DNA from 3 places in the Xanthobacter dioxanivorans genome. Region 1 is predicted to be linked to each of the others. Evidence: predicted binding sites of a transcription regulator. Region 1 holds the regulator's gene; each other region holds the start of a gene.
What was found. The regulator LexA, encoded in region 1, represses DNA repair genes until DNA is damaged. The targets are predictions, from matches to a motif close to TGTTCNNNNTGTGTTCNG.
Positions count from the first base shown of each region.

Region 2: a site for LexA is predicted at 5,122-5,139, ahead of EZH22_RS26705 (ImuA family protein). Genes of this name have one in related genera too.
Region 3: a site for LexA is predicted at 4,457-4,474, ahead of EZH22_RS01245 (metallopeptidase family protein). Genes of this name have one in related genera too.

Region 1 covers NZ_CP063362.1:4,458,777-4,466,235, forward strand. The annotation lists gene EZH22_RS20785 (anthranilate synthase component II) at 1-284, shown strand, start outside; gene trpD (anthranilate phosphoribosyltransferase) at 304-1,338, shown strand; gene trpC (indole-3-glycerol phosphate synthase TrpC) at 1,335-2,126, shown strand; gene EZH22_RS20800 (DUF2147 domain-containing protein) at 2,199-2,618, shown strand; gene moaC (cyclic pyranopterin monophosphate synthase MoaC) at 2,743-3,231, shown strand; gene EZH22_RS20810 (molybdopterin molybdotransferase MoeA) at 3,279-4,493, shown strand; gene lexA (transcriptional repressor LexA) at 4,633-5,343, shown strand; gene EZH22_RS20820 (hypothetical protein) at 5,617-5,805, opposite strand; gene EZH22_RS20825 (ComEC/Rec2 family competence protein) at 5,802-7,459, opposite strand, start outside.
Region 2 covers NZ_CP063362.1:5,731,199-5,738,657, reverse strand. The annotation lists gene EZH22_RS26735 (hypothetical protein) at 22-435, opposite strand; gene EZH22_RS26730 (alpha/beta fold hydrolase) at 727-1,632, opposite strand; partial or broken gene mepA (penicillin-insensitive murein endopeptidase) at 1,704-2,623, opposite strand; gene EZH22_RS26720 (L,D-transpeptidase) at 2,623-3,627, opposite strand; gene sfsA (DNA/RNA nuclease SfsA) at 3,764-4,477, opposite strand; gene EZH22_RS26710 (PaaI family thioesterase) at 4,477-4,989, opposite strand; gene EZH22_RS26705 (ImuA family protein) at 5,152-6,039, shown strand; gene EZH22_RS26700 (Y-family DNA polymerase) at 5,933-7,423, shown strand; gene EZH22_RS33010 (DUF6504 family protein) at 7,351-7,459, shown strand, end outside.
Region 3 covers NZ_CP063362.1:255,553-263,011, reverse strand. The annotation lists gene EZH22_RS01270 (LacI family DNA-binding transcriptional regulator) at 1-617, shown strand, start outside; gene EZH22_RS01265 (TrmH family RNA methyltransferase) at 628-1,434, shown strand; gene EZH22_RS01260 (MgtC/SapB family protein) at 1,441-2,157, opposite strand; gene EZH22_RS01255 (hypothetical protein) at 2,300-2,464, shown strand; gene leuC (3-isopropylmalate dehydratase large subunit) at 2,567-3,994, shown strand; gene EZH22_RS01245 (metallopeptidase family protein) at 4,595-5,026, shown strand; gene EZH22_RS01240 (cytochrome b) at 5,105-5,662, shown strand; gene leuD (3-isopropylmalate dehydratase small subunit) at 5,852-6,457, shown strand; gene EZH22_RS01230 (chemotaxis protein CheB) at 6,467-7,123, shown strand; gene EZH22_RS01225 (two-component system response regulator) at 7,120-7,459, shown strand, end outside.

The DNA.
Region 1 (7,459 bases):
GCGAGATCCTGCACGAGGGTAAAAGCGTGTTCCGGGGCATCAACCACCCCTTCCAGGCGACGCGCTACCACTCCCTCATCGTTGAGCGGGATACGCTGCCGGAGACGCTGGAGGTGACGGCGCACACGGCGGACGGGCTCATCATGGGCCTCGCCCACAAGAGCCTGCCCATCCATGGCGTGCAGTTCCACCCGGAGAGCATCGCCTCGGAGAATGGCCACGCGCTGCTGCGCAACTTCCTGGAGATCGCCGCCGCCTTCAACGCCGGGAAGGCCAAGGGCTGAGCGCGGGAGAGGACACCACATGGACCAGTTCAAACCCCTGCTCGGCAAGGTGGCCACCGGCGCGAGCCTTTCCCGCGACGAGGCTGCCTACGTGTTCGACGCGATGATGTCGGGCGAGGCGACGCCGTCGCAGATGGGCGCGCTGCTCATGGGCCTGCGCGTGCGCGGCGAGACGGTGGAGGAGATCGCCGGCGCCGTCTCCGTCATGCGCGCCAAGATGCTGCCCGTGGAGGCACCCGACGGGGCGGTGGACGTGGTGGGCACGGGCGGCGACGCCTCCGGCTCCTACAACATCTCCACCTGCGCCGCCTTCATCGTGGCGGGAGCCGGGGTGCCGGTGGCCAAGCACGGCAACCGGGCGCTGTCGTCCAAATCGGGGGCGGCGGACGTGCTGGCGGCGCTGGGCGTGCGCATCGACCTCGATCCGGCGGGAATCTCGCGCTGCATCGGGGAGGCCGGCATCGGCTTCATGTTCGCCCCGTCCCACCACCCGGCCATGAAGCATGTGGGCCCGACCCGGGTGGAAATGGGCACGCGCACCATCTTCAACCTTCTGGGACCGCTCTCGAATCCCGCCGGCGTCAGGCGGCAGATGGTGGGCGTGTTCGCCAAGTCCTGGATCGTGCCGCTGGCCGAGGTGCTCAAGGCGCTGGGGTCGCAGAAGGCGTTCGTGGTGCACGGCTCGGACGGGCTGGACGAAATCACCATCTCCGGCGGAACGGACATCGCCGCGCTGGATGGCGGCCACATCCACACCTTCACGGTGATGCCGGAGGACGTCGGGCTGAAGCGCCATCCCGCGGAGGCGCTGAAGGGCGGCGATGCCGTGCATAACGCCGCGGCGCTGCGCGCGGTGCTGGACGGCGCGGAAGGGGCCTATCGGGACGTGTCGCTTTTCAACGCCGCGGCCGCCCTCGTGGTGGCGGGCCGGGCCAAGGACCTGACGGAGGGCGTGGCCCTGGCCCGCACCAGCCTCGACACCGGTTCCGCCCGCGCCCGGCTCGAACATCTCGTGGCCGTATCCGAAAAAATGGCGCCGGAGGCTGCGCAATGACCGACATTCTGAAAAAGATCGAAGCCTACAAGCGCGAGGAGATCGCGGCGGCCAAGCGCGCGCATCCGCTGGCGGAGATCGAAGCCGCCGCCCGCGCCGCCCCGCGCGTGCGGCCGTTCGCCGGCGCCATCGCGCAGAGTCTCGCGGAGGGACGCACCGCGCTCATCGCCGAGATCAAGAAGGCCAGCCCCTCCAAGGGCCTGATCCGGGCCGACTTCGATCCCCCGGCGCTGGCCCGCGCCTACCAGCGCGGCGGCGCCACCTGCCTGTCCGTGCTCACCGACACGCCCTCCTTCCAGGGCGCGCCGGAATTCCTCGGCTCGGCGCGGGCCGCGGTGAGCCTGCCGGTGCTGCGCAAGGACTTCATGTACGACACCTACCAGGTGGCGGAAGCCCGCGCCTGGGGAGCGGACTGCATCCTCATCATCATGGCCGGGGTCGACGATGCCCTCGCCCTCGAGCTCGCCGCCGCAGCCACCGCCTACGGCATGGATGCCATCGTCGAGGTGCATGATGACGCGGAACTCGACCGGGCGCTGGCCCTGCCGTGCCGGCTCATCGGCATCAACAACCGCAACCTGCGCACCTTCGAGACCACGCTGGAGACCTCCGAGCGCCTCGCCCCGCGGGTGCCGGCGGATCGCATCGCCATCGGCGAGAGCGGCATCTTCACGCCGCAGGACGTGGCGCGGCTGGCGCAGGTGGGCATCGGCACCATCCTGGTGGGCGAGAGTCTCATGCGGCAGGAAAATGTCGCATCAGCCACCTGCCAGCTCCTTAAGGGCTAAGGTTGCCCTAAACGTAAAGTTCCGCCTTAATGCGCGCGACGGCCAAAGAAGCCGCACGCATGGAGGAACCTTATGAACACGCGTCTCTTCGCCGCCTTCGCCCTTTGCATGCTTATGACGGCACCGGCGCTCGCCGCCGATCCCACCGGGCTGTGGCAGACCCCGAGCCGCAGCGGGCAGGTGGAAATCTCCCGATGCGGCGCCAATCTCTGCGGCCGCCTCGTCTCCTCCGAAGGGCTCAAGGCCGATCCCGCCCTCAAGGACGTGAACAATTCCAACGCGTCCCTGCGCAGCCGGCCGCTGAAGGGCGTCACCATCCTGTCGGGCTTTTCGGGCGGGCCGAAGGAATGGACGGGCGGCAGCATCTACAATGCCGAGGACGGCAAGACCTATTCCGGCTCCATCACGCTCGACGGCGACGACACGCTGAAGCTGCGCGGCTGCATCGTCGCCCCGCTCTGCAAGACCCAGAGCTGGACGCGCCTGCGCTGAGGCCGGGTCCACCCCGCCATCATCCCCCGGCACGTCCGGGGGAGCCTGCCGAGGTGGACAGGGCCGGCTGCGACCGCCATCTTCGCCGGAAGCGAAGATCGATTCCGGGACGCACAGCACGCCCATGGCCAGCCTGACCCATCTCGACGACCAGGGCGCCGCCCGCATGGTGGACGTGTCCGACAAGGTCGCGACCACCCGCGAGGCCCTCGCCGAGGGGCGCGTGGTGATGGCGCCGGCGACCCTCGAGCTCATTCTTTCCGGCAACGCCAAGAAGGGCGATGTGCTCGGCGCCGCGCGTCTCGCCGGCATCATGGCGGCCAAGCGCACCCACGAGCTCATTCCGTTGTGCCACCCGCTCATGCTCACCAAGGTCGAGGTGGAGGTGTCCCCCGATCCCGCCTTGCCGGGCCTCCAGGTGACGGCGCGGGTGAAGACCACCGGGCAGACGGGCGTGGAGATGGAGGCGCTCACGGCGGTTTCGGTCGCCTGCCTCACCATCTATGACATGGCCAAGGCGGCCGACCGTGGCATGCGGATGGAAGGCATAAGGCTTCTGGAGAAATCCGGCGGCCGCAGCGGTCATTTCCGCGCCGACCCGCCGACCGGCTGATACGACGGGCCCATGGTGAAACCAAGCGCGAGAGCAGGAGGCGCGTGATGGCGCTGATGAGCGTCGAGGAGGCCATCGGCCTCGTCACGGCCGAGGTGTCCGCCCTCGGCACCGAGGATGTGCCCGTGGCTGCGGCCGCCGGGCGCGTGCTGGCCCGCGACCTCCTGGCTCGCCGCACCCAGCCCCCCGCCGATATGTCGGCCATGGACGGGTATGCGGTGCGCGGAGCCGACATCGCCGAAACGCCGGCCCGCCTTGCCGTCATCGGCGAATCTGCGGCCGGTCGGCCATTCGCCGGGCCGGTGGGTCTGGGCGAGGCGGTGCGCATCTTTACCGGCGCGGTGGTGCCGGAGGGCGCCGATACGGTGGTGATCCAGGAGAACACCGCGCGTGACGGCGCCATCGTCACCACCACCGCGCCCACCGCCACTTTGCGCAACGTGCGCCTGAAGGGCTGCGACTTCACGGCCGGAACGCCCGGCCTTGTGGCCGGGCGGCGCCTCACCGGGCGCGACATCATGCTCGCCGCCGCCATGGACCACCCCACGCTCCCCGTCGCCCGTCGCCCGCGCGTGGCCCTGATGCAGACGGGGGACGAACTGGTGCTGCCGGGCCAAGGCACCGGCAAGGACAGCGAGATCGTCGTCTCCAACGCCTTCGGCCTCGCCGCCCTCGCCCGTCGTGCCGGCGCCGAGGTGACCGACCTCGGCCTCATCGGCGACGACCTTGCGGCTATTCGCGCCCGGGTGGCGCATGCGCTCTCCGGCGCGTTCGACCTGGTGGTGTCTTCCGGCGGCGCGTCGGTGGGCGATCACGATCTCATGGGGCCGGCGCTGCGGGCGGAGGGCGTCGACCTTTCGGTGCACAAGATCGCGCTCAGGCCGGGCAAGCCGCTGATGTTCGGTAGCCGCGGCGGCGTGCGCGTGCTTGGCCTGCCGGGCAATCCGGTGTCCTCGCACGTCTGCGCCATGGTGTTCCTTGTGCCCCTGGTGCGCGCGCTGCAGGGCGATGCCGCGCCCGGCCCTCTCGCCGCCCCGGCGCGCCTCGCCGTGGACGTTCCGGCCAACGACGCCCGCCGCGACTTCATGCGGGCGCGGCTGGAGCGCCATGCCGACGGATCGGCGCGCGTGACCCCTTTCGCCTCGCAGGACAGCGCCATGCTCAGCGTGCTTGCGGCGGCCGACTGCCTGCTGATCCGCCCGCCTTTCGCCCCCGCCGGCAAGGCCGGAGATCCCTGCGAGATCATTCCGTTCGACGATTGATCCCGCCTTAACCGTGCGTTCACTACTTGCGGAACACAAAAGGAACAGATAAGAACTGTTCATGATTTGTTTCGCGGCGCGCAGGGCTGGGGCGCCGGAGTGAACCGGAGCGCACGCGGCGCCGCTAGGGGGCAAGAGAATGCTGACGCGCAAGCAATATGACCTGCTTCGCTTCATCCACGAGCGGTTGAAGGAAACCGGCGTGCCCCCCTCCTTCGACGAGATGAAGGAGGCGCTGGACCTGAGGTCGAAGTCGGGCATTCACCGTCTCATCACGGCGTTGGAAGAGCGCGGCTTCATCCGGCGCCTGCCCAACCGCGCCCGGGCGCTGGAAGTGGTGCGCCTGCCGGACAGCGTGGCTCCGGGCCTCGCTGCGGCCCACAGCGGCGGGCGCGGCTTTTCCCCATCTGTCATTGAGGGCAGCCTCGGCAAGGTGCGCCCCGCCTCCGGCGACGACGAAACGGCGCCCACGGTATCGGTGCCGGTCATGGGCCGTATCGCCGCCGGCACGCCCATCTCCGCCATTCAGACCCGCAGCCACACCCTCAACATTCCCCCCGAGATGCTGGGCAGCGGCGAGCACTTCGCCCTGGAAGTGCGCGGCGACAGCATGATCGAGGCCGGCATCCTCGACGGCGACACGGTCCTCATCCGCAAGTGCGAGACCGCGGAAACTGGCGACATCATCGTGGCGCTGGTGGACGATGAGGAAGCCACCCTCAAGCGCCTGCGCAAGAAGGGGGCCTCCATCGCGCTGGAAGCCGCCAACCCGGCCTACGAGACCCGTATCTTCGGTCCCGACCGCGTGCGCATCCAGGGCCGCCTCATCGGCCTGATGCGGCGCTACTGACGCTCCGGCGCCTTTGCGTTCTTCTCCCCCGCGGAGAGGAATGGGGTGAGGGGCGGCGACGGTCGCCATGCTCAACGGGGCCGGTTCCTTCGGGAATGCAGCTCCTCACCCCGACCCTTCTCTTCAACAGTCAGCGTCCGGGCCTCGCCCTGCGCGGCGGCGCACATCCCTGCGTGGGCGCAGGCGCGTCATTCCGTCACGAAATGCCCTCCTTGGTCGTGGGGGCGAACGTGAGGTGCGGAAATGAGGAGGTCGCCGAAAGGCCGCGGACGCTCACGGGGATGCCGCGTCGGCTTCGGCATCCTCGGCAGTGCCGACGCTCACCTCGGCCGGCGCCGGCGGCAGGCGTGGCATCCAGGGGCGCTGGACATGGGGGCGGCGCGTCGGCTCCTCACGCCAGATGCCGTCCTTCAGGAAGTAGGCGAGCGTGCCGGTGCGGGCCAGCGTGGCTGGCGTGATCACCTTGGCGGGGCAATCGGCAGGGGGGCGTCGCGGGTGACGACGATGCGCGATTCAAGGCAGTCCGCCTCCAGGCTTTCCGCCCGGCGCGAGACGGCGATGGTGCCGCCGTCCGGCAGCGGCGCCGTGCAGCCGAAGGCGTCGCAGGAGAAGGCGGAGGCGAGGGTCTTGTCCGCCGCTGTCCGCCTGTCGCCCTCACGCGTCATCCATTGCTCCACGATGAGCTTCTGGCCGCGCGCGCCGATCACCGAAAGGCGACCGTCGGCGCCGCGCACGGCCACCGCCTGCGCATCCGGGGCGATGAGCATGTCCGGTCGTGGCGGCGGCCCCGCCAGTGCGAGGGCAAGGCCGAGGGGGACGATGGCCACCGCCGTCAGGACCCCACGCAGCAGGCAGAGGGCGAGCAAAGCGAGGCTGAGCAGGCAGAGCGTCGCCGGGCCCACCGCATCGAGGCGCACGTCCGCGCCCGGCAAGGCGGCGATGCGGTCGGACACCGCGACCATGATCTCGATGCCCCACCCCATCACCGGCCAGGCGAGATGGTCCCATCCGAAGGGCATCAACAGCACGCCGAGGAGGCCGAACGGCATCACCAGGAACGACACCGCCGGCATGGCCGCCAGATTGGCGAGGAGGCCATAGGGGGCCACCCGCTGGAAATGGAAGACCCCGTAGGGCGCCGTGGCGAGGCCCGCGACCAGGGAGGTGAGCGCGGTTCCGCCCACCAGCACCACGATCCATACCAGCACCTGTCCGGCCCAGCCGTCCGGCCGCGGCACGGCGCGCAGGGGCCGCAGGCGCTCATAGGCGGCCACCAGCGCCAAGGTGGCGGCGAACGACATCTGGGTGCCGGGATCGAGCACCGCCTCGGGGGTGAGGGCCAGCACCACCACCGCCGCCACCCCCACCGTGCGCAACGTGAGTGCGGGTCGCCCGGCCAGCACGCCGGACAGCACCAGCGCGGTCATCACGAAGGAACGCTGCGCCGGCACGTCGTTCCCCGAAAGCACGAGATAGGCGGCACTGCCCGCCAGGGCCACCACGGCGGCGAGGGACTTGATGGGAAAGCCCAGCGCCAGCGCCGGCACCATGGCGAGCGCGGCGCGCACGAGCGCAAACAGCGTGCCGGCCACCAGGGCCATGTGCAGGCCGGAGATGGACAGGATGTGGGTGAGGCCCGACACCCGCATGCTCTCCTCCACGGACGGCGGGATGGCGGAGCGATCACCCGCCACAAGCGCCACGGCGATCTCCGCCGGGGTCCCGGAAAGGGAAGCGCGGATGTGCCGGGCGAGGCCGTCGCGCGCCGCGTCCACGCCCATGGCGACGCGCACGGAAAGGGGGGGATCCGCCGCCGGCGCCGGTTTCGGCCGGCCGAGGCCGTAGCCGACCCCGCCGATGCCCCGGAACCACGGCGCCCGGCCGAAATCGTGCGCGCCCGGCATGGCCGCGCCGAGGGGCGGCAGGAGTTGCGCCAGCTGCGTCACATGGGTGCCCACCGCCGGAGCATAGCCTCGCCGCAAGGACAGGCGCACCAATTCGGGGACCGGATCGAGTCCGCGCACCGGCCCGGGGTCCAGCCGCAGCAGGATGCGGTCGCCGGTGGTGCGGTGCTCCACCCGCTCCACGAAACCGGAAAGTCGCACCGGCCCCTTGG
Region 2 (7,459 bases), 1.3 Mb from region 1:
TCGCGCGGCAGGCCGCCGATTTCATTTGCAGGCGCACACGGCCTCGGACGCCTGATCGTTCCACGAGCTGCCCACATAGCGGTAGCTGCGGTTGGAGCGGAAATGGGCGCCGCTTTCGTTGACATGCTGCCAGAGGGTCAGGGTGCATCCGCGGGTGACCTTGAAGGAGGAGACCTGATCGTTCCAGGAGGGATCGTAGATCACGCTCTCACAGCCGGGGCCGTGGCCGTTGGTGGTGCAGCCGAGGCTTTCGCCCCGCACCATCTTCATGCGCTCCAGGTTGTGCAGCGTGTAGCCGGAGCCGCCATAGTCGCGGTGCTGGAAGATGCGGCAGCCGGCCTTGGCGGCCATGGGCGCAAGGCAGACGCCGGCGGCGATCAGGGAGCCCAGGGCGATGCCCGGCAGGCTTTTTGGCAGGTTCATGCATGTGGTCATGGCGGCCCCTCCGTCCTCATCAACGGATTGAGATGGATGTTTGAAGGTGCGACGTCGTCCCGCCACGCGGGCTGTTCGCGCGGCGCGAGTGGATCCGTTGCTCCGCAGCGGAGCGGCCCGGATCCAAAATCAGCCCGAAGACGTGCGTGACGCGAAGAACAGGGGCGCACGAAACCTTGCGGGCTTCTTGTTCAGCTAGACATGTTGTTCAGTATAGACATGGCGTCGCGCCCCGCATCCACCGTTTGAGGGATGCAAGTCCAAACCGCATTTAAAAGGTGTCGCGCGCCTTCAGCCGGCCGAGAGGAACGGTCCCGCTGCCGCCAGCAGGTCTTGCGGCGCCTCCTCGGCGACGAAATGGCCGCTGTCCACCGCCTTGCCGTCGAGCTTGGGCGCCAGCGCCTTCCAGGCGTCCAGCGGGCTGACGCCGCGGGTCGGAATGCCCGCCGAGCCCCACACGGCGAAGGTCGGGCAGGAAAGGGTGCGTCCGGCAGCGAGGTCCGCCTCGTCGTGGGCGAGGTCGATGGTCGCGCCGGCGCGGTAGTCCTCGCACATGGCGTGGAGCCGGTCGGGAGAGGCGATGGCCGCGCGGTAATAGGCCATGGCGCGGGCATCGAAGGCGGTGAGGTCCTTGGCCGCCGTCCAGCTGGCCATGGTCCAGTCGAGGAACCAGCGCGGATGGTCGCCGATGAGCTTCTCCGGCAGCGGCTTCGGCTGGGCCAGCATGGACCAGTGATAGACCTGCAGCGCCCGCGCCCGGTCCATCTTGTGCCACATGACGTAGGTGGGAACGATGTCCAGCACCACCAGCCGGTCGAGCCGGCCGGGATGGTCGAGGCCGAGCCGGTAGCCTACCCGGGCACCGCGATCGTGGCCCATCAGCGCGAAATGGGCGAAGCCAAGATGCTCCATCACCTCCACCATGGCGGCGGCCATGGCGCGCTTGGAATAGGGGAAGTGGTCGTTCCCCTCCTCCGGCGCGGCGCTCCAGCCGTAGCCGGGCAGGTCCGGAATGACAAGCGTGTGATGCTCCGCGAGCTTTTCCGCCACCTTGTGCCACATCACGTGGCTCTGCGGGAAGCCGTGCAGGAGGAGGAGCGGGGATCCGGTGCCGCCCTGTCGCAGGAAGATGCGGCCGGCCTTCGTGTCCACATAGTGCGAGGCGAAGCCGGGGAAGAGGTCGGCGAGATCGGTCATGGTTTCCTCCGTGTCGTCGCATCCGGGCGCCGCGGGTTTTTGCGCGGTCTTCGCTCAAGTGCCGCGCCGGCTTATTTGGCGCCGAGCACCGCCGTGCAGGCCTCGGGCAGGTCGGCAAGGGTTAAAGGCGGCTTGGGCTTCGCCGGTTCCTTCTCGGGCTTGGGATGGAGCACCTCGTCGGTGAACCACCAGTCCAGCTCCGCCCCGCAACCCTCGCCCGAGGGCGCGGCCTCCTGCAGCCGGCACTGGGGGCTGTCGGGGGACAGGCGAGGCGCACATGCATGTGATAGTCGTGGCCCCAGTAGGGACGCACCTTGGCGAGGAAGCCGCGGTCGCCGGTCGCTTCCCGGCACAGGGCCTTCTTGATGGCCGCGTTGACGAAGATGCGCTCGACGCGCGGCTCGAGGGCCGCCGCGCGGATCACCTTCCAGGTGTCGGGCCGCCAGTTGGCGGCGTCGATGTCGCGCCGGTCGGCCCGCACCATCATGGTGGCGGAGAGCTTCTCGCGCTCGTCCCGCGACAGCTCGCGGCCGGGGCTCGGGGTCAGCCAGATGTCGGCGTCGATGCCGATCTGGTGGGAGGCATGGCCGGTGAGCATGGGTCCGCCGCGGGGCTGGGACATGTCGCCCACCAGGATGCCCTGCCAGCCCGAGACCTTCGGCACCTGCGCGGAGAAGCGCTCGAGGAAGGCGACAAGGTCGGGATGGCCCCAGTTGCGGTTGCGCGACAGCCGCATGACCTGCCAGTTGGGGCCATTCACCGGCAGCGCCGAAGCCCCCGCGAGGCAGCCCTTGGAATAGAAGCCGATGGACCGGGCGGCGAGCGGCGCCGGGCCGGCGGCGCGGCCGAACAGCTCCTTGGCCGGCACGGCCGCGCCCACGGGCTTCGCGGCTGGCGGCGCCACCTGCTGCGCCTGCGCCGGCGGCAGGAACGGCGTCAGGCCGAGCAACGCGGCGGCAAGGCGCGCGCGGCCGGGGCGGGGAAAGCCCATCAGCTCGTCGCCTTGTGGGTCATGATGACGAAGCCGCCTTCGCTGCGCGTGCCGGGATGGGCCGGCAGGTCGGTGACGAAGAGCGTTGCGCCGGGCACCACCAGCGCCGCCACCTGCTTGTTGATGGAAGGGCCCACCGTGATGCGGGCGAGGGCTTCCTGCGCCATCCCGGCGGGCTGCTGGCCGCCTTCGTAGGAGATGGCGCTCCAGCGCGGGGCGGTGCCGTCCTTGGTCACCAGCACGTAGACCACGTTGCCGAGGGGCTCTTCGGGGGCGGTGATGACCACCGGCCCCTGCACCACTGTCTGCGCCCCGCGCAGCACGGTGATGCTGCGGTCGGCGCCGCTCACCACCATGGAGACGGGCTCCGGCGTCGCGGCGGCGTCTTGTGGCGCGCCCTGGCCGGTGGCGGAGACGGCAAGCTCCTCGTCCAGCCCCTCGCTCATGACGATGCCGGGGTGGATCACGTCCTCGGGGGCGCTGTGGGCATCGGCGATGATCACCGGCGTGCCCACATGGGTGATGCCGAACAGGAGCTTGGAGAAGGCGAGCGGCAAGTGCACGCAGCCGTGGGAGGAGGGATAGCCGGGCAGCCCGCCCGCATGCAGCGCCACCCCCGACCAGGTGAGGCGCTCCGTGTAGGGCATGGAGGCGTCGTTATAAAGCGAGGAGTGGTGGTCCACGTCCTTGCCGAGGATGGTGAAGACGCCGGTGGGGGTGTCGTGCCCCTCCTTGCCGGTGGAGACGGTGGCGACGCCGATGCGCACGCCGTTGCGGTAGACGAAGCACAATTGGTCGGTGAGGTTCACCACGACGGCGACGAAGCCGTCCGGCGCCCGCTCGGGATACCAGACCCATTGGCCGGGCTTCAGCGCCTTGATGGCCTCCACGTCCGGGTCCTCCTCGGCGCGGGCCGGCAGGAATGCGTCGGCGACGAGCGCGCCCGCGAGCGTCGCGGCCAGCCTGAAGGTGCCGCGCCGGGTGAGGTGGAGGGTGAAGGGCATGCCGGATCCCCAACGTGCGAATCGATGAATGTTCTATGTGTGGCGCGGCCCGGCGGGCCTGTCCATGCGCGCATGCGAGGAGATGCGCGCGCTGACGGAGGGGGAGGTGCGGCGGCCGATCTGTCTCACCTCGTCCTCACCCCGTCATGGGAACGAGGCCCGCCACCTCGATGCCCTCGGGATCGATGCGGCAGACGAGGCCGATGGCCTCGATGCCGGCGGCGCGCGCCCGGTCGAAGGCGCGGCCATAGGCGGGGTCGAGGTCGCGGGCGAGGCCGATGGTGCGGGCCGAGCCGATCTGGCTCAGATAGACCATGACCGAGCGGTTGCCCTTTTCCGCTTCGGCCGCCAGCTCCTCGAGGTGCTTGGCACCGCGCGCGGTGACGCAGTCCGGAAACTCGGCGCGGCCCGGCGCGCGCATGAGGTGCACGTTCTTCACCTCCACGAGGCAGAGGGGTTTTGCCTCGTCCTCCAGCTGGATGTCGATGCGGCTCGATTTGCCGTACTTCACCTCGCGCCGCATGCGGGCATAGCCGGAAAGCGCCGGCACGTGGCCGGCCGCGATGGCCTCGGCCACCAGCAGATTGGGGTGCATGGTGTTCACCCCCACCAATTCCGGCCCTGCCCCGAAGTCGGCTTCCACCAGCTCCCAGCTCAGGGCCAGCTTGCGGGCGGGATTGGGCGAGCGGGAGAGCCACACCCGGCTGCCGGGGGCGCCAAGCCCCAGCATGGCGCCGGAATTGGCCACGTGCGCGGTGGTTTCCGTGCCGTCCGCCAGTACCACGTCGGCGAGGAAGCGCTTGTAGCGCCTGAGCAGACGGCCGGGAATGAGAGGGGTGGCGAAGCGCATCAGCCGGCGGCCGGCCCGTCGCTTTTGCCGTGCAGGCAGATGAGGGTCTGCGTGGCGGTGGCGCAATGGGTGCGCGCGCCGTCCGCATCGGCATAGACGTCCACGCGCACGATGGTGAGGGTGCGCCCGGCGCGCGTCACCTCGCCTACCGCCACCAGCCGCTCGCCCTTGCCGGGGGACATGATGTTGATCTTGTATTCCACGGTCAGCACCGTGGAGCCGGGCGGGAACAGGGTGAAGGCGGCATAGCCGCCCGCCGTGTCGGCGATGGCGCCGATGGAGCCGCCATGGAAGAAGCCATGCTGCTGGGTAACGCCCTCCGCATAGGGCAGCACCACCTCGACCCGCCCCGGCACCACCGCGCCCAGGACGGCGCCGAGGGTGGCCATGAAGGGCTGGCGCGCGAAGCTCTCGCGCACCTTGGTCTCGAAGGCGGGATCCCGGGGGGTGAAGGCTTCGGAAACGGAGCCTTGGGGCGTGGTGTTCTGGGGGGTGAGGTCGGGCTGTGTCATCTCGGCGGGGGGATCGGGACGGGGGAGGCGACCATAGCCGATCGCGGGCGGTTCGCATCCATTGCCTTTGGGGGCATGGCGGGGAGGAGGAGCGCGGCTGCCTTGACTCAGCCCCAGGCTTCCGGAATCTATAGGAACAAATAGAGAACGAAAGAGGCGGTCGTGCCGTCATGTTCCACGGAAGCATCCCGCTCCGCGGCCGATGTCGCGCGTCTGCGCCGGACGATCGCGGCCATCGAGCGGGGCGAGGCATCACCCGACCCGTCCGGGACTTTCCCCGCGTCGGAAGGCGGGGCGCCTGCGCGCCTGTTGCTGGGGGTGCCGCAGGTGGATGGCGTCCTTGGCGGCGGCCTCCTGTGGGGCGGCCTCCACGAGGCGTCGGCGGCGGCGGAGCATGCGGGCGTGCTCGGCGCCTTCGCTTTGGGGCTCGCCGCCCGCGCGGTGGCACAGCGCCGCCGGCCGCTGCTGGTGGTGCAGCAGGATCTGGTGCCGTGGGAGGCCGGCACCTTCTACGCGCCGGGGCTTGCCGCCTTCGGCCTGTCCCCCGGTGCGCTCATCGTGGTGCGCGTGCGCCGGCCGCAGGACGTCCTGTTCGTGATGGAGGAGGGTTTGAAATGCGCCGGCCTTGCCGCGGTCCTGGGAGAAGTGTGCGCGCCTCTGCCGGAAGCGCTCACAGCCACGCGGCGCCTTTCGCTCGCAGCGCGGGGGCGGGGTGTCCTCGGCCTCCTCGTGCGCTACGCGGCGGCCCCCGAGCCCTGCGCGGCGGCGAGCCGCTGGGTGGTCTCGCCCTTGCCCAGCCCGGCCCGAGACGGCTTCGGCGGCCTTGGCCTGCCCCGCGCCAATGCCCGCCTGGTGCGCAACCGCTTCGGGCCGCCCGGGGCCTGGCCGCTGGCCTTCGCCGGCGGTCATTTCCGCCTTGCGCCGGACGAGAGGGAGGCGCGGCATGACCCCCGGGACACTGGATCTCCCAGCCTCGGACGGCCGGCGCTATCTCGCCCTCAACCTGCCGAGCCTTTCGACGGACCGCCTCGAACGGCGGATGTCGCCTGAGGCGCGCGCCGCGCCCCGTGCCACCGTGGTGGCGGACAAGGGCGCGGTGCGCCTCCTGTCGCTGAATGCGGCCGCCGTGTCGCTCGGCTTGGCGCCGGGCCTGGCGCTGGCCGATGCCCGCGCCCGCTTTCCCGGCCTCGCGGTGAGCGAGGCTACGCCGGACGCGGATGCGCATGTGCTCATGCGCTTCGCCGACGCCTGCGAGCGCTACACCCCGCTCCTCGCCCTCGACGGGCGCGCGGGGCTGCTGCTCGATGTCACCGGCTGCGCCCACCTGTTCGGCGGCGAAGAGGGACTGGTGCGCGACCTGCTCCGGCGGGTGGGCGCCCAGGGCTTTGCCGCCCGCGCGGCCCTTGCCGCCACCTCCGGGGCGGCCTTCGCCTTGGCCCGGTTCTCGGCGAGGGGGGAGCGGCGGGCCGGCGCCGGCGTGGTGGTGCCGCAGGAGGAGGACCTCGTACCGCTCCTGTCCCCCCTGTCGCTCGCCGCCTTGCGGCTGGAGGAGGGAGCGCTCGGCGCCCTGGCGCGGCTCGGCTTCCGCCGGGTGGGAGACCTCGTCGGCAAGCCCCGCGCCCCGCTCGCCGCCCGCTTCGGCGCCGGGCTCCTCGATCGCCTCGACGCGGCGCTGGGAACGGCTCCGGCGGCGGTGGACTATCGCTTTTCCCCGCCGGTCTTCTGCGCCGAGCGCAATCTGTTCGAGCCGGTGGAGCGGGTGGAGGACGTGCTGGGCCTCACGCTGAAGCTCGCCGCCTCCCTCGTCCCCGCTCTGGAGCGCCAGGGGGTGGGGACGCGGCGGCTCGAACTTTCCCTGTTCCGGGTGGACGGCAAGGTGACGCGCCTTGTCGTCGGCACCGGCCGGCCGCTGCGCGATCCGCAGGCCATTCGCCGCCTGTTCGCGGAGAAGCTGGCCGCGGTCTCCTGTCTCGATGCGGGCTTCGGCTTCGACCTCCTGCGCCTCGCCGTGCGGGAGGCGGCCCCCATGGCCGAGCGCCAGTCGGGGTTTGCCGCCGATACGGACGGGGCGGAGGCGCTCGACGGCCTCATCGACCGCCTTTCCATCCGCTTCGGGACGCGGCAGGTGCAGGTGCTGGTGGCGGAGGATCGCCATTGGCCCGACGCCAGCAGCCGTGCCGTGCCGGCCCAGGCGATCGGCGCGGCGGCCCTGCTCGCCGGGGCGGCAGGGGGGCTGGCGGGGGACGAGGGATGGGAGGGGCCCGTTGCCTTGCCGGCGGAGGACCGGAGGGGGGCGTTGCGACCATCCCGGACCTCTGCGGGCCCGATCGCCCCCTGCGCCTGTTCGACAGGCCCGAGCCGGTGGAGGCGGTGGCCGAGGTGCCCGACGGGCCGCCCTTGCACTTCCGCTGGCGTCGGCGCCGCCATGAGGTGAGCCGTGCCGAGGGGCCGGAGCGCATCGCCGCCGAAT
Region 3 (7,459 bases), 2.1 Mb from region 1:
CCACCGGCATCGCCGTGGTGCAGGTGACGCGGGAGATCGAGGGCTCCGGCTTCGATTTCGCCGGCTCGGACGATGTGGCGGGCGTGGCGCTCGGCGTGGCGCATCTGGTGGCGCTGGGCCATCGGCGCATCGGCATGATCGGCGGCTTTGCCGCCATCTCCACCGGCCGCAAGCGCCTTGCCGGATACAAGGCGGGCCTTGCGGCGGCCGGGCTGCCGCTGGACCCCGCGCTGATCATGGAAGGGCCGGGCCTGCGCGACGAAGGCCGCCGGGCCATGGCCCGGCTGCTGGCGCTGGAGGAGCCGCCCACCGCCGCGGTCTGCTTCAACGACCTGTCCGCCTTCGGTGCCCTCATGGAGCTTCAGGCGGCGGGGCTCCAGGCGGGGAGGGACTTCTCCCTCGTCGGCTACGACGATATTGCCGAGGCCAAGGTCTGGCACCCGCCGGTGACCACCGTGCACACCTTCATTCCCGAATATGGCCGCGCCGCCGCGAGCCTTGCCCTGAAGCGCATCGCCGACCCCGGCCGGCCGGTGGAACGGGTGGAGATGGCGCCGGAGCTGGTGGTGCGCGCCACCACCGCGCCGCCGGTGCCGGTGAAGCGGCGGCCTCTATGACCTCGTCCCCATGATCGTGCCCGTCGCCGACGCCGACGACCCGCGCATCGCGGACTACCGGGCCGTGCGGGAGCGCGACCTCGTGGGCCGGCAGGGCCGGTTCATGGCGGAAGGGGAGGTGGTGCTCCGCCTTCTCGCCGCCCGTCTCGGCGCCGCGGGGGGCCACCGCCTCCTGTCCGTGCTGCTGTCGCAGGCGCAGGCGGAGCGGCTCCCGGACCTGGTGGCGCGCCTGCCGGACGACGTCCCGGTGTTCGTCGCGGGGCAGGCGGCGATGGACGCGGTGGTGGGCTTTCCCATCCATCGCGGCATCCTGGCGCTCGGGCAGGCCCGGCCGCTGCCGGAGCCGGGCGCGCTGCTCGACGCCCTGGGGCCGCGGGCGCTGGTGGTGGCGGCGCTGGGCCTCACCAACCACGACAATATGGGCGGCATCTTCCGCAACGCCGCCGCCTTCGGGGCGGACGCCGTGCTGATCGACGAGGCCTCGTGCGATCCGCTCTACCGCAAGGCCATCCGCGTCTCGGTGGGGGCGAGCCTCGTGGTGCCCTTCGCCCGGATGCCGGACGCGGCGGGGCTGCTGGACCTGCTGCGCGCGCGCGGCTTCGAGGTGGTGGCGCTGTCCCCGTCCGGAAGCGAGCCGCTCTCCCGCCTCGTGCGGCCGCCCCGCGTCGCGGCCTTGTTCGGCACCGAGGGACCGGGGCTGCCGGCCGCGGTGATGGCGCAGGTGCGCACCGTGGCGATCCCCATGGCCCCTGGATTCGACAGCCTCAACGTGGCGACCACCAGCGGCATTGTCCTGCATCACCTGGCGGGGGTGTGAGGAGGCTCACTCCTCGGTCGTGCTCTCCCAGGTGGCATGGCGCACGCCGGGCACGGCGGCGAGGCGGTCCGTCACCGCGTCGAGCTCGGCCGGGTTCACCGCCGTGCTCACCAGCTTCGCCACCAGCAGGGAGGTTCCGTCGGTGCCGGTGCCTTCCTCTACGTCACCCACCGGGTACTTGGCGGCTTCCAGCGCCTCTATGAGCAGGTCGCGCAGGTCGGCGAGGGCGGAGGCCTCCACGGTCAGCCGCACCTCGTAGCTCACCTCGGAGCGGCGTTCGTCGAGCGGGATCCGGTCGATGGCATTGGCGACGGGCCGCAGGATGGTGTTGCCGGCGATGATGATGAAGGTGATGAGCACGGCTTCGGCCAGCATGTCCGTGCCGGCGCAGCTGCCCACGGCAGCCGAGCACCACAGCGTCGCCGCCGTGTTGAGCCCGCGCACGTTGAGGCCTTCCTTCATGATCACGCCGGCGCCGAGGAAGCCGACGCCGGTGATCACGTTGGCCACCACGCGCATGGCGTCGGTGGGCCCGCCGAGGCGCGAAGCAAGGTCGGCGAAGGCGGCGGCCCCCACCGCCACCAGCACGTTGGTGCGCAGGCCCGCCGTGCGCTGGCGGTATTGCCGCTCGGCACCGATGAGGGTGCCGAGCACGAAGGCGGCCACGAGGCTCAGCACCGTGTCGAGAAAAGAAGCCGCATCGAAGGTCGCGATGAAGCGCACGTCGTCCCCCGCCATCCTGCCGAACCCGGCCCCTACCTCGCCGGGCGGCCGCGGCGGAGCAAGGGAAAAGATGGCGCGAAGACGTTTTCACGGTTCCGCGCGCCGGATTGTCGCGGCAGCGTGGAACTGATAAAAACCGGCCATGTTCGATGCGCGCGTGCCTTCTTCGATCCTGAGCCGGGTGGCCTTCTGCGCCGCCGGGCCGTTCGCGCGCACCACGATGGAATTTGCGGCGGTGCCGGATCACGTGCGCCTGCCGGGCCGCTTCTTCGGCCGCTTCACCACGGCCGCATCAGCCGTGCTTTGAGGCCGGACGCGCCCGCTTCGACGCCTTTCATCGCCATCGGATCATCGACATCGGACCGGCCCGCGCCATGCGCGCGCCGGCCTCTCCTCAGGACAGGACATCATGAGCGCACCCGCGAACGGCCCCCGCACCCTCTACGACAAGATCTTCGACGAGCACGTGGTTTCCCGGCAGGAAGACGGAACCTGCCTGCTCTATATCGACCGCCACCTGGTGCACGAGGTGACGAGCCCCCAGGCGTTCGAGGGGCTGCGCATGACCGGCCGCAAGGTGCGCGCGCCGCAGAAGACGCTCGCCGTGGTGGACCACAACGTGCCCACCACCGACCGCACCCTGCCCAACCCCGATCCCGAGAGCGTCGCGCAGATCGCGGCGCTGGCGGAGAACACGCGGGAGTTCGGCGTCGAATACTATGACGGGTTCGACAAGCGCCAGGGCGTCGTCCACGTGGTCGGCCCCGAGCAGGGCTTCACCCTGCCCGGCACCACCATCGTCTGCGGCGACAGCCATACCTCGACCCACGGCGCCTTCGGAGCCCTGGCCCACGGCATCGGCACGTCGGAGGTGGAGCATGTGCTGGCCACCCAGACGCTGATCCAGAAGAAGGCGAAGAACATGCGGGTCACCGTCTCCGGGCCATTGCCCGAGGGCGTGGGCGCCAAGGACGTGGTGCTTGCCATCATCGGCACCATCGGCACCGCCGGCGGCACCGGCTACGTGATCGAGTATGCGGGCGACGCCATCACCTCCCTGTCCATGGAAGGGCGGATGACGGTGTGCAACATGTCCATCGAGGGTGGCGCGCGCGCCGGCCTCGTGGCGCCGGACGAGAAGGCGTTCGAATATCTCAAGGGCCGTCCGAAGTCGCCGAAGGGCGCGGACTGGGACGCCGCGATGCGCTTCTGGCAGACCCTGCGCACCGACGAGGGCGCGCATTTCGATAGCGAGATCCACATCGACGGCGCCAACCTGCCGCCCATCGTCTCCTGGGGCACCAGCCCGGAGGACGTGGTCTCGGTGGAGGGTGTGGTGCCCGACCCGGCCCTGATCGCCGACGAGGGCAAGCGTGCCGCCAAGATCCGGGCGCTGGGCTATATGGGCCTTTCCGCCGGGACGAAGATCTCCGACATCACCCTCGACCGGGTGTTCATCGGCTCGTGCACCAACGGCCGCATCGAGGATCTGCGGCAGGCGGCGGCCATCGTCCAGGGCCACACCGTGAACCCCAACGTGTCCGCCATGGTCGTGCCCGGGTCGGGGCTGGTGAAGGAGCAGGCGGAGGCGGAGGGGCTGGACAAGATCTTCCTCGCCGCCGGCTTCGAGTGGCGCGAGCCCGGCTGCTCCATGTGCCTCGCCATGAATGCCGACCGCCTTTCGCCGGAGGAGCGTTGCGCCTCCACCTCGAACCGCAATTTCGAGGGCCGCCAGGGCTTCAAGGGGCGCACCCACCTGGTGTCGCCGAGCATGGCCGCGGCGGCGGCCATCGCCGGCCGCTTCGTGGACGTGCGCCAATGGCCCAAGGGCGCCTGAGGCGGGTTTGAGCGGAAGGCGCGAACGGTATCCGGGAGGGGCTAGGTCCCTTCCGGGTCGCCGCGCAGCGAAGCCCGGAACAGGTCAGCTCGCGCCGTCCGCCCGGACCAGCGCCGGCCTGCATTTCGCGCTTGCGAAAGCGACGGGCGCCTGTGGCAGGAAGGAAACGGGCCAGCCGAAAGGGCTGGTGTCGTCTTCACAATCGCGTGATCAAACGGCGTGCAGAGCGCACGCCGCCGGGGCGCCGGATCAGAAGATGAGGCCGATCACCGCGCCCGCGGTGGCGGCATTCGCCTCGTGAGGCGCGAAAAACGCAGCAATTCCAAGGATGGTCACCAAAGCGCCGGTGACTGCAAGCTTCCGCAGCATGGCCACTCTCCCAAGTCGTAGTCTGCGTGGTTAACGATGCAGACCCATTAAGAGTTCCTTAACCAAGACCTTCTGAACCCCGCTTGATGCTTGTGTTCAGAAAGTGTTCAGGAAACTCACGGCTGCGTGACGACTGAAAGGGTCCGGCGCGAGGGCGGCGCGGTCACGGCGCCGTGTTGGTGCGGCGCGGGATGGGGTGGTGGTATGGGCGTCTTCGGGGAGGGCGGCGGCATGTCGGGAAACAATGGCGGCGAGCGGACCAACTGGCGCGACCTGGAAGCGCCGACCATCGCCGAATTCGAGCGTCTCGCGGACGAGGCCTTCGCCTCGCTGCCCGCATCCTTCCGGGCGCTTTGCGAGGGCGTGGTGATCCGCGTCGAGGACTTTCCCACCGACGACGTGCTGGACGCCCTTGATGCCGAGACTCCGTTCGACCTTCTCGGCCTGTTCCAGGGCATCGGCCGCGCCCAGCAGGGGGCGGTGACCCACACCGGGCAGATGCCCAACATGGTCTTCCTCTACCGGCGGCCGATCCTGGACTACTGGGCCGATAACGAGGAGACCCTCGGCGATTTGGTCACGCACGTTCTGGTGCACGAGATCGGCCATCATTTCGGTCTGTCCGACGACGATATGGCCGAGATCGAGGAGCGGGCCAATTAACCGCAGGGAAGGCAGGGCCTTCGCGCTGGACCCGAGGGGCAAACTTTTTAGAATAACTCAAAACAAAGGAAGGCCCCCATGCCCACCGATCCCCAACTGTCGCGCTACGGCGCATCGCTGAGAGCCCTGCACTGGCTCACCGTTCTCTCCATCATCGTCGTCTTCGGCGTGACCTATCTGGAGAGCCTGTTCGCCCGGGGCGCTCCGGGCCGCGCGGCCGTGTGGTGGACGCACATCTCGGTGGGCCTGCTGCTGATCGCCCTGGTGGCGGCGCGCATCCCGGTGCGCATCCTCGGCAGGCACCCCGCTCCCTCGGCGCAGGTGAGCCGTCCGGTGCAGACCGCCTCCCATGTGATGCATGGGCTGCTCTACCTGCTGCTGATCGCGACGCCGCTCGTCGGCATCTATCTCGCCTTCCTGCGCGGCAATGCGGTGAGCTTCTTCTCGCTCTTCACCATTCCCTCGCCCATCCCGGTCGACCGGCCGACGGCCCGCCAGGTGCAGGAGGTGCATGAATGGCTGGCGAACGGGCTCGTCATCCTCGCCGTGCTTCACGCCGCCGCGGCGGCGGTGCACCATGTGGTGCTGAAGGACGACGTGCTCAAGCGCATGCTGCCGGAGCGTCTCGCGCGATGAGATGACGCCGGATTCTCGGCCCCGACCGGCACCGCGTTTCGCCCGCGGCGCCGGCTTTCGTGTCTGGGCAAGCGTGGATACGCCTGTTATGGAAGGTGAAACAGGCGCATTCCCCGGCCCCCGGCCGGTTCGCGCCACTGCTGTCCGAGGCAGGAAGCCATTCAAGACAAGCCGAGGCTGAAGGGTCCCATGGAGAAGTTCACCGTCCTTGAAGGCGTCGCCGCCCCGCTGAAGCTGGTCAATGTCGACACCGACATGATCATCCCCAAGCAGTATCTGAAGACGATCAAGCGCACCGGCCTCGGCACGGGCCTCTTCTCCGAGATGCGCTACAAGGACGACGGTTCCGACAATCCCGACTTCGTCCTCAACCAGCCGGCCTATCGTCAGTCGAAGATCCTGGTGGCCGGCGACAATTTCGGCTGCGGCTCGTCGCGCGAGCACGCACCCTGGGCGCTGCTCGACTTCGGCATCCGCTGCGTGATCTCCACGTCGTTCGCGGACATCTTCTATAACAACTGCTTCAAGAACGGCATCCTGCCCGTCGTGGTGTCCAAGGACGACCTCGACAAGCTGTTCGACGACGCCGAGCGCGGCGCCAACGCGACCTTGACCATCGACCTTCCGGCGCAGGAAATCCGCGGCCCGGACGGCGGCGTCGTGCACTTCGAGATCGACCCGTTCCGCAAGCGCTGCCTCATCGAGGGGCTCGACGACATCGGCCTCACCCTTGAGAAGGCGCCGTCCATCGCCGCCTATGAGACCGCCAAGGGCGCCGAACGCCCCTGGCTCTGAGGTCCGGCCGTGACCGGGCGCGCGGCGGCGGAGCCGTCCCGGGCGGTTGCCGCCTGGACGGCCAGCCCCGGCAGCCGTGACGCGGTCCGCCCCTCCGCGCCAGCCGAGCGGCTGGTGGTGATCGGCGGCTCGGCAGGAGGGCCCGCCGCCTTGCTGCGGCTCCTGCCCGCGCTCGACCCGGAACTCGACGCCGCCATTGCCATCGTGATTCATGTGGGCGCCGACAGTCCGGACCTGCTGCCGTCCATCCTTGAGGCAACGTCGGCGCTTCCGGTGAAACTTGCAACCGAGCGTCTTCCGGTTGTATCGGGTATCGTCTGTATCGCCCCAAGCGGCTATCATCTTCTTGTCGGGCAGGACAGGTGCTTCGCCCTCTCGGTCGATGAGAAAGTGTGTTTCTCGCGCCCTTCCATCGACGTACTGTTCAAGAGCGCGGGCGAGGCGTATCGAGGAGCCGTCGTCGGTGTCCTGCTCACGGGAGCGAGCAGCGACGGCGCCCAGGGATTGAAGCGGATCCGAGAGCTTGGAGGCTTGGCGCTGATTCAGGAACCGGCAGAGGCGGAGGTCGATACCATGCCGCGTGCGGCGCTCGAACAGGCGGGCGCGGACCTGTGCGCGCCGCTTGCCGCGCTGGCGGCGCGGATCAATGGATTCGGGCGGCGATGAGCACCGAGGATCTGCCAAAAATCCTCGTGGTAGACGACGTGAAGGCGAATCTCGCCAGCATGCGCCGCCTGCTCGCCTCGGTGAAGGCCGAGATCTTCGAGGCCCGTTCGGGCAACGAGGCGCTGGCGCTGTGCCTCGACCACCGGTTCGCGCTCATCCTGCTCGACGTGCAGATGCCGGACATGGACGGCTTCGAGGTGGCGTCCCTGCTCAACAACGACCCCTCCACCTGCGACATCCCCATCGTCTTCGTCACCGCGGCGTATCTTGACGACATCAACCGGCTGAAGGGCTACACCTTCGGCGCGGTGGACTACATCGCCAAGCCCATCAACG